Regions from separate parts of the Robertmurraya sp. FSL W8-0741 genome, predicted to be linked through region 3. Evidence: riboswitches for the same ligand, from Rfam matches in the RefSeq annotation. Region 3 holds a riboswitch; each other region holds the start of a gene.

Region 1 (3,280 bases), 1.8 Mb from region 3:
AAAGCTTGAAAAAAGATTTCATGATTCTATAGAGATTATAAAAGTTTTATCTGATGCAAGTGAAATATCTTCACTTAAAGATATAGATTTAATTATCAGCACATTGCCATTAAAGGGCGAACAAACTCCATCTGTGTTTGTTCATCCCTACTTGATTGAGAAGGACTATGAATACATTCAACTCCAGGTTAATAAATTAAATGAGCAAAAAAAGAATCAAAAGGTTAAACAATATCTTGATTTATACTTTGATGAAGATTTGTTTATGAAAAATGTTTATCTTGAAAGCGATGAAGCTTATATTTCATTTATGTCAAAGCTTCTATATGAGAAAGGCTACGTAACAAAAGATTATGGACAATCTGTTCTGGAAAGAGAGCGCATGTCATCAACGGCGTTTAACAATAATGTTGCGGTCCCCCATTCCATGCATATGGATGCAATAAAAACTGGGATTTGCATGATTATTCTGGATCGACCGGTAAATTGGGGAAAAGAAAAAGTGCAAATCATCGTCATGATTTCGATTAATAAACAACAACGAGAATTATTCAGCCCTTTTTTCGAGGGAGTAATCAACATTTTGTCCGAATGGAAAAACGTCCACGAATTGATTAAAGCAAAAGATTATGATGATTTTATGGAAAGTATGATGAGACTTTTAAATTAATGTTTATGGCTTTGTTAAACAAAATGGTTGATTAAATAATTTTGGGCATATTCCGTGTGAAGCCAAAGTTTCACCACGAAATGTACTAAAATCAACACCGACATTTAACAGAGCCCAGCTTTTAAAAAAACATTTGACTTTCAAAGAAATATACGATAGATTAATAACCAAGTTAAAAAACCGAATAGAAACACTTCTTATCAAGAGAGGTTGAGGGACTGGCCCGATGACACCTCGGCAGCGGAATCTTATTGATTCTATGCCAAATCCAGCAAGCACCAGTGCTTGAAAGATGAGAAGAGGACGGACTTGTTTCGTAAACCTACCTCTTCTGTACTTTCAGAAGAGGTTTTTTCTTTGTATCTCATTTATTTTTCATTAAACAAAGCAACCTAAAAACGAGCATAATTATACACACTTACCATAGCATTCGTTTTTTAATTGCCTCATTATGAAAAACTAAATATCAAATTTCTTATCAAGAGAGGTTGAGGGACTGGCCCGATGACGCCTCGGCAGCGGAATCTTATCGATTCTATGCTAAATCCAGCAAGCAATGCTTGAAAGATAAGAAGAGCATCCAAGTTAATTTCCACATGGATATGTCCTCTTCTTTCTTCAAGAAGAGGGCTTTTTATTTTTACAAAAAGCGTGTGAATCCAAAGTTGCACATGCAATGAGCCAAAATCGATTTTTTAACAAAGTCATACGAAAAGGAGAGGGACATCATGATAGAATTTCAGAATTTGAGAAAAGTTTATAAAAGTAGTGGTCAACAGGTCACAGCATTAGACGGAATTAATTTAACCATCAGTAAAGGAGAGATATTTGGCGTCATCGGATTCAGTGGCGCAGGTAAAAGTTCGTTAATTCGCTGTGTGAACTTATTGGAACGCCCGACTTCAGGCAAGGTTATAATCGATGGACATGAACTCACCTCGCTGCCGGTAAAAAAAATTCGCGAGGTTAAGAAAAATATCGGAATGGTATTCCAGCACTTTAATCTCCTTAATTCAAAAACAGTCTTTGCCAATGTGGCGATGCCATTAACGCTTGCAAAAGTTGACAAAGCTCAAATCAAAAAACGAGTTCATGAATTACTTGAGTTTGTCGGATTGGCGGATAAAGCGGATTATCATCCAGATCAACTTTCAGGGGGACAAAAACAGCGGGTCGGAATTGCCCGTGCTCTAGCAACACAGCCCTCCATTCTTTTATGTGATGAGGCCACTTCTGCATTAGATCCGCAGACGACAAGCTCAATCCTACAACTTTTGAAAAAGATTAATCAAGAGTACAAGATTACCATTTTAATCATTACACACGAAATGTCAGTGATTCGTGAGATTTGTGACAAAGTCGCCGTTATCGAAGGTGGAAAAATTATTGAAGAAGGAAGTGTATTCGATGTCTTTTCTGCACCTAAAACGGCAACAGCACGTAATTTTGTCAGCACGGTGATGAATGACCAGCTTCCAGAGTCCATCAACAACTTAATTCAAAAACAAGCTGGTTCACAAAGGATTTTCCGCATTAACTTTGTCGGAACATCGGCCGGACAGCCTCTTCTTTCTGAAATTGCCAAGAAGTTCGATGTTCATCTCAACGTCCTTTTTGGAAATATTACCGAACTGCAAGGAGTCCCGTTCGGGAACCTCATAGTTGAATTCCAGGGAGAGGATAAAGAGGTTTTACGAGCATTGACATATATCAACGAGAAGAAAATCAGCATTAAGGAAGTGAGTGCATATGCTAGTTAATTCAGAACAGATTATCGAAGCATTAATTGAAACGATTCAAATGGTCGCCTTCTCCCTCTTGTTTTCAGTACTCCTCGGACTACCGCTTGGAATATTATTGGTTGTTACAAGAAAGGGGCACTTAATTGAAAATCTCGCCGTTTTTAATGTATTAAACGGAGTAATTAATATTTTCCGCTCTGTTCCCTTCATTATTTTATTAGTAGCGATGATTCCTGTAACGAGGTTCATCGTCGGGACATCGATTGGAACAACAGCAGCTATCGTCCCCCTCGTATTTTATGCAGGGCCTTATATTGCCAGATTAGTAGAAAATTCATTATTGGAAGTTGAACCGGGTGTAATTGAAGCAGCTGAAGCAATGGGTGCAACACCTTGGCAGATCATTACCAAATTTCTTTTACCGGAAGCATTAAGCTCCCTTGTTCTTGCTCTTACAATTGCCACAATCGGGCTCGTTGGTGCATCAGCGATGGCAGGTGCCGTCGGAGGTGGAGGGATCGGAGATTTAGCCATTACATATGGTTATCAACGTTTTGACACTATTACCATGTTCATTACAGTTGCAATATTAGTTGTCATCGTTCAAGGTCTACAATCATTCGGCAATTTTGCCGCAAAAAAAATTAGAAGAAGATAACTCAGGAGGAAAACAACATGAAAAAATTTTTATTATCGATCATATTGCTTACATTGGCAGTATTTGCAGTGGGATGTTCATCTGACAGCACGCAGGGAAAAGAAACTACTAAAGTAAAATTAGGAATTAGCGGGACAGATACGAGAATTTGGGACTTCATTTCTAAAAAAGCGGAGAAAGAAGGAATTGAAATCGAGCTTGTAAAATTCT
Region 2 (3,280 bases), 1.2 Mb from region 3:
TTTGCAGATAGATTTATGGCTTCAAACTCAATCATCGGGATAATTATTTCATTAGGCCAAGCTGCTACAGCAGTCGCGATGATCATAGGACCAATGATGGTTAAAAAGTTTGGAGAGGTAAAAGCAGTTGTTATTCTTCAATTATCATCTTTACCTTTTCTTTTACTTACAGCATACACTGAAAATTTAACATTAGCAGCAATTGGTTTTCTGTTTCGGCAGGCGTTGATGAATGCGGGAAATCCGATTCAAACGTCGCTGATGATGTCGAAGGTTAATGATTCTGTAAAAGGCTTAGCGAATTCGATAAATCAAATGGTTTTCAATCTTGGATGGGCCGTGATGGGACCCGTCTCAACTGGAATTGTGATCATGTATGGAGCGTATTGGGGGTATGCAATAGTCTTTACGATCACAGCGTCTCTTTATTTAATTGGCTCTATTTATTTCCTTACTGTTTTTAAAAGCATAAATCGTCCAGCTGGTGCTTCGACAGCAAAATCGGCTCAATCACAATAACCAACATATTTCTCGGGAAATTTTTACATAAAAACGTTGTATTTTCAGTACAGTCGCTTAAATTGATATTGATGTGAGGTGTATGCTGGTATTTGTCGAATCAATTTTAAAGGGGTTTTTCTTCTTGAATCGAAATAGTTCAAGTAAAAGAAATGAAATTATTTTCATATAGGAGGGCTACCATTGCTGGAATTGCTTCGTATATTGGTTGATGAAGTAAATGAAAGAAGTCACTTAACCCCTTTATTACATAAAACAATATCTGTTCAATTGATTGCTGATGAAGAACAAGCGATTTTACAAATTGAAGATGGAGTGCTGCGGATTTATGAGGACGAAAGGAATGCCGCTAACGTTTTTATAATGGGTAAAAAACAAGTTATGGAAGCAATTATAACGGGAAATTTGAAATTGAGAAAAGCAATTGCAGCCCAAGAAGTAGATTGGCAGGGGAGTTTGAGAACCGCTTTATTATTAGAATCTTTATTTCGTCTAGCAATTCCAAACTATATCGAAAAGAGACCAAAGGCTTTCAAATAATCAATTGACTTAACTGTTAACACTTCTTAGAGGATTGGGGAATCCATTCGAGTGTTTAATATTTTCATTGACATGTTCGTTATTACATGTTATGATAACACCCATATTCAACATGGAATTTAATAGTGTGCTCTTATCAAGAGAGGTGGAGGGATGTGCCCGATGAAGCCCGGCAACCGTCAAGTGATTGAAATGGTGCCAATTCACACAAAGCATTGCTTTGATAGATGAGAGAAAGGACATTTTATAACGCATGCCTTTCTGCTTGTCTGCAGGAAGGCATTTTTATGTAGTTTGGAGACGAAAATTATTTCTATGTTGGAACAGCATGTTCTTATGAATGAAAAACGCTTGTGAGCTAAAGCTATGAATGGCATAGTTGCCAGTGTTTATAAAACTTGGTTATCTCATAAGAATAATAGGATTTAAAAGTAGGTGAATAATATTTGATTTCCATACAAAATGTGAAAAAAGTGTACTCTTCTCTCAAAGGAAAAGTTGTAGCTGTCGATGATGTCAGCATGGAAATAAATGCAGGTGAAATTTTTGGCGTAATTGGTTATAGCGGTGCGGGAAAAAGTACACTGATAAGAATGCTTAACGGTTTGGAAATTCCAACGGCGGGCTCTGTCACTGTTGCTGATAAACAAGTGTCGCAAATTAAAGGTCAAGAACTGCGCAAGGCTCGCCAAGAAATCAGCATGATTTTCCAGCATTTTAATTTACTTTGGTCTAGAACAGTTCGCGAGAATATTGCTTTCCCATTGGAAATTGCCGGTATTCCAAAGAATATCAGACTTAAAAGAGTGGATGAATTGATTAAGCTTGTTGGTCTTGAAGGTCGAGAGGATGCTTATCCCTCACAGCTAAGTGGTGGTCAAAAGCAAAGGGTGGGAATTGCACGTGCATTGGCGAACAATCCTAAAGTGCTGCTTTGTGACGAAGCGACTTCTGCACTCGATCCACAAACAACAGATTCCATTTTAGAGCTCTTGGTCGATATTAATAAACGTTTAGGTTTAACGATTGTTCTCATTACTCATGAAATGCATGTGATTCGCAAGATTTGTCATCGGGTTGCTGTTATGGAAGATGGGAAAGTGGTTGAGACCGGGAAGGTGTTAGAAGTATTCAAAAACCCGCAGCAGAAAATTACGAAGCGGTTTGTTTCGCAGGTGACAGAGCCAGAAGAAACGAAAGAAACGATTGAGCATTTACTTGAACGTTACCCTCAAGGTACGGTAATCCAATTAGGGTTTGTTGGTGAGTCTGCAGAACAGCCATTAATTACAAATCTTATTCGTAATTTCGAAGTGACCGTTAATATTTTGCAAGGCAAGATTTCTCAAACGCAAAACGGCTCATATGGTACATTGTTTATCCATATTGACGGAGAGGCTTCAGAAACTTCAAAAGCAATTGATTTTATTACGTCCCAGCAGGTTGGAGTAGAGGTGATAAAACATGATAAATGAGCTCTTTCCAAATGTGAAATGGGATAAAATGTGGGAAGCAACAGTAGAAACGCTTTATATGACAGGGATTTCGGTAGTTGCAACCTTTATTATCGGCATTATACTAGGTTTATTACTCTTTTTAACAGCTAAGGGAAATATTTGGGAAAATGCATTTGTGAATAAAATTATTAGTGCTTTTGTTAATGTATTTAGATCGATTCCTTTTATTATTCTGATTGTTCTCCTTATCCCCATTACGAAATTCTTGCTTGGTACAATGATTGGGGAAAATGCTGCCTTGCCAGCATTAATTGTTGGAGCTGCTCCCTTTTACGCAAGAATGGTTGAAATTGGCTTAAGGGAAATTGATAAAGGGGTTATTGAGGCGGCTCGATCGATGGGGGCTAAAACAAGCACGATTATTTGGAAGGTATTGCTGCCTGAATCAATGCCAGCGCTCGTTTCCGGTATTACGGTGACTGCGATTGCTCTAGTCGGCTATACAGCAATGGCTGGAGTTATCGGAGCTGGTGGACTCGGAAACCTTGCTTACTTGGAAGGATTCCAACGTTCAAGAAGTGATGTTACGTTAATGGCAACGATTATTATTTTAATCATTGTATTTGTCATCCAATTTATTGGAGATGTCATAACAAATAAATTAGATAAACGATAAGGAGTGTTTACTATGAAAAAATGGTTAGCTATTTTTGCATCTTTTGCACTAATTTTATTTTTAGCTGCATGCGGAAGCACGAATAATG
Region 3 (3,280 bases):
GGATTATTGGGATAATTTAAATACATCAGCTTTGCTGCCTCGACCTGTTCTTTGGCAATCGATTTAAAATCAGGTAAAAATTGATTTTCTGCTTTAAGTGGGAATAAACGATAATCTGCATTAGCAAGCACAGCACCTGAAAGATAATCAGGGTAGCCGGGGTCAGGAAGAAGCATGAGCTCACCTTCATTTAACAAACAGAGAGGCAATTCGACAAGACCAGTTTTAGTACCAAAAAGAATGGCCACCTCTCGATTAGGATCGATTTCAATTCCATATTGGGTTTGGTAGAAGTGGGCAGCAGCTTCTCTTAATTCCTGTAGTCCGCGAAAGGGTGAGTATTTGTGCATATTCGGATCCTCCGCTGCATGCTGAAGTGCTTTCACAATATGACTTGGGGTCGGCTGATCGGGATTGCCTTGGCCTAAATTGATGATATCTCTGCCTTCTGCTAATGCTTTATTGACTTTCTCAACAAGATTAGCAAAAAATTGAACGGGTAGTTTTTTTAATCTTTCGGAATATTCCATATGTTCCACCTTTAAAAAGTATTTGCGATTTTATATCAAATTCTATAATCTTTAAATAAAAATGTCTAGAGGGAGGCAAATATGAAAATTGCATGTGTGCAAATGAATATCGAATTTGGTGAACCGATAAAAAACTTTGCTGCTGTTAAACGCTATATAGAAGAGGCAGCAAATAACGGAAGTGATACGATTGTGTTACCTGAGATGTGGAGCACAGGCTATGCTTTAACTGAGCTTAATAGAATAGCAGATGAGAATGGAGAGAAGACGAAACAGTTTTTACAAAGTCTTGCTTATCAACATCGAGTAAATATTGTTGGGGGATCTGTTGCAACAAAGCGAAGTGAGCGATTCTATAATACGATGTATGTGATAGATAAAGGAGGAAGCGTTGTTTCTGAATATGATAAAGCTCATTTGTTCAGGCTGATGGACGAACACCTTTATATGGAGCCCGGACAAAAGCTGAACCGATTTCAGCTTGACGACGTCGAATGCGCTGGAATCATCTGCTATGATTTGAGATTTCCTGAATGGATTCGTACCCATATATTACTAGGTGCAAAAGTAGTCTTTGTTCCTGCAGAATGGCCGAAAAAGAGAATTGATCATTGGCAATTATTACTACAGGCAAGAGCAATCGAAAATCAATGCTATATTGTCGCCGTTAATCGTGTCGGAACTGATCCCGACAATGAATTTAATGGACATTCAATGATCATAGCCCCATGGGGGGAGCTCCTCGTCACGAACGAAGAGGAAGAAGGTATTTTTTACGCGGAAATTGATATGAAGGAAGTGGAAGATGTGAGGCAAAGGATTCCCGTATTTGCAGATAGACGTGAGGAATTGTATTCTCTTAAAAAAAGTTTTTTTCATGAAACGGATTGATATCCACGATGTAAGCGCATTACATAAAAAAGGATAGTAAATTTACTATTGACAGAAAATTTGTCCACTAGTATTATCTAAATTACATTCTAATTAAAATTTTCAAACTTATCCAGAGTGACCGAGGGACATGGCCCTATGACGTCCGGCAACCCCCTATTTTGGGAAGGTGCCAATTCCTGCAGAATGTTTACATTCTGAAAGATAAGTCGAGATATAGTATTTCGATGCGTCTTTCAGTAGAAAGGCGCATTTTTTAATGGTTTAGTAGACTATTCCGTGATGTTGCCTACTTGTAATAAATATTCTTTCAAACTTCAGGTTGTTCCGTTCGAGAATTGCTACCGCAGGTTCATATTTCCTTTTGCGAAAGAGAATAGGCCGTTATTGTTTATCCGTTGATTAATATAATGAAAAGCTGCTAGAGGATGATTTTAAGCAGTACTAATTTCAATTTTAATTGCTCCGAAGGCGATTCTTACTAAGTAGGTGAAGAATGGGGTATGTGTATGATAGAAATTCAAAATCTTTCAAAAATATATAAAACAAAAAAGGGCGAAGTTAATGGTGTTGATAATGTCTCACTATCCATTGAGAAAGGTGAGATCTATGGGATTGTCGGCTATTCAGGTGCTGGCAAGAGCTCATTGCTCCGCTGCATTAATTTACTAGAGCGACCAACGTCTGGACATTTAACAGTTGATGGAGTAGACCTTACTGTGCTACGTGGTGAACCTTTAAGATTAGCTCGCTTAAAAATCGGAATGATCTTTCAACATTTTTATTTAATTAGTCAGAAAACAGTCTATGAAAATATTGCTTTTGCTTTAAAGGCAGCAAAGGTGCCCGCCAAAGAAAGGATAGATAGAGTGGAGAAGCTTCTTGAAATGGTTGGGCTTTCCGATAAACGGGATGTTTATCCTTCACAGTTAAGTGGTGGACAAAAGCAAAGAGTAGCAATTGCAAGAGCATTAGCCAACAATCCAAAAGTATTGCTTTGCGATGAAGCGACATCGGCTCTTGACCCAACCACAACAAAATCAATATTGAATTTGCTTAAGAAAATCAATCAAGAATTAAAGATCACTATTGTCTTAATCACACATGAAATGAATGTAGTGAAAGAAATTTGTAATCGTATGGCAATTATGCAGGAAGGAAGAGTCGTGGAAGAAGGGGCTGTTTACAATATTTTTGCCAGTCCGAAAACAGAGCTTGCCAAGGAGTTTATTGCGAGCGTAGTGTCTTATGATATTCCTGAAACGATTGCGAATAGCTGTGAAGGCCCGCTCGTAAAGGTGACGTTCCGCGGAAAAGTAGCAGGGGAAGGTGTTATTTCAGATACCTTACAACAATATCAGGTTAAGGGAAATTTTTTGCATGGTTCTATTGAGTACATTCAAGATTTACCGCTTGGCATTTTTGTAATGGAATTAAAGGGCGCAAAGGAAGAAATTAAACAAGCGCTAAAATATATTGAAGAGCGTGACGCACAGGTGGAGGTGTTGCGAGATGGGGTTTGATTTCGGACATTTCGTCGAACTTTTACCAGATATTAATACAGCCTTTCTCCAAACGATTTACATGATATCGATTTCTCTTGCCGTTGCTGTCATTGTTGGACTTCCAATTGGCATCCTTTTGTATATTACAGATAAAGGGCTGTTTTGGGAAAATCAAGCTGTTCAAAGTATGTTAGGATTTATCGTAAATTTAGTTCGTTCGATCCCTTTTATCATTTTATTAGTAGCGCTGATTCCACTCACTAAAGCTATTGTTGGTACTCAAATTGGTCCGGCAGCGGCAAGCGTCTCCCTTTCGGTTGCAGCCATTCCTTTTTTTGCACGCATAGTAGAAAC

Evidence for each region. A riboswitch is a leader RNA that binds a small molecule or an ion and turns the genes downstream of it on or off. The one in region 3 is predicted to bind S-adenosylmethionine.
Region 1: linked by a shared signal. The riboswitch ahead of NST02_RS20955 (methionine ABC transporter ATP-binding protein) and the one ahead of NST02_RS12050 (methionine ABC transporter ATP-binding protein) in region 3 are both predicted to bind S-adenosylmethionine.
Region 2: linked by a shared signal. The riboswitch ahead of NST02_RS06305 (methionine ABC transporter ATP-binding protein) and the one ahead of NST02_RS12050 (methionine ABC transporter ATP-binding protein) in region 3 are both predicted to bind S-adenosylmethionine.

What each region holds. Positions count from the first base shown of each region.
Region 1 is NZ_JBBOQG010000001.1:4,298,202-4,301,481, forward strand. Features, by position in the region: gene NST02_RS20950 (BglG family transcription antiterminator) at 1-670, shown strand, start outside; SAM riboswitch class I at 865-969, shown strand; SAM riboswitch class I at 1,143-1,244, shown strand; gene NST02_RS20955 (methionine ABC transporter ATP-binding protein) at 1,399-2,430, shown strand; gene NST02_RS20960 (methionine ABC transporter permease) at 2,420-3,070, shown strand; gene NST02_RS20965 (MetQ/NlpA family ABC transporter substrate-binding protein) at 3,088-3,280, shown strand, end outside.
Region 2 is NZ_JBBOQG010000001.1:1,303,449-1,306,728, forward strand. Features, by position in the region: gene NST02_RS06295 (MFS transporter) at 1-519, shown strand, start outside; gene NST02_RS06300 (SCP2 sterol-binding domain-containing protein) at 703-1,059, shown strand; SAM riboswitch class I at 1,190-1,293, shown strand; gene NST02_RS06305 (methionine ABC transporter ATP-binding protein) at 1,506-2,534, shown strand; gene NST02_RS06310 (methionine ABC transporter permease) at 2,524-3,192, shown strand; gene NST02_RS06315 (MetQ/NlpA family ABC transporter substrate-binding protein) at 3,205-3,280, shown strand, end outside.
Region 3 is NZ_JBBOQG010000001.1:2,482,878-2,486,157, forward strand. Features, by position in the region: gene NST02_RS12040 (pyridoxal phosphate-dependent aminotransferase) at 1-530, opposite strand, end outside; gene NST02_RS12045 (carbon-nitrogen family hydrolase) at 612-1,421, shown strand; SAM riboswitch class I at 1,527-1,632, shown strand; gene NST02_RS12050 (methionine ABC transporter ATP-binding protein) at 1,931-2,944, shown strand; gene NST02_RS12055 (methionine ABC transporter permease) at 2,934-3,280, shown strand, end outside.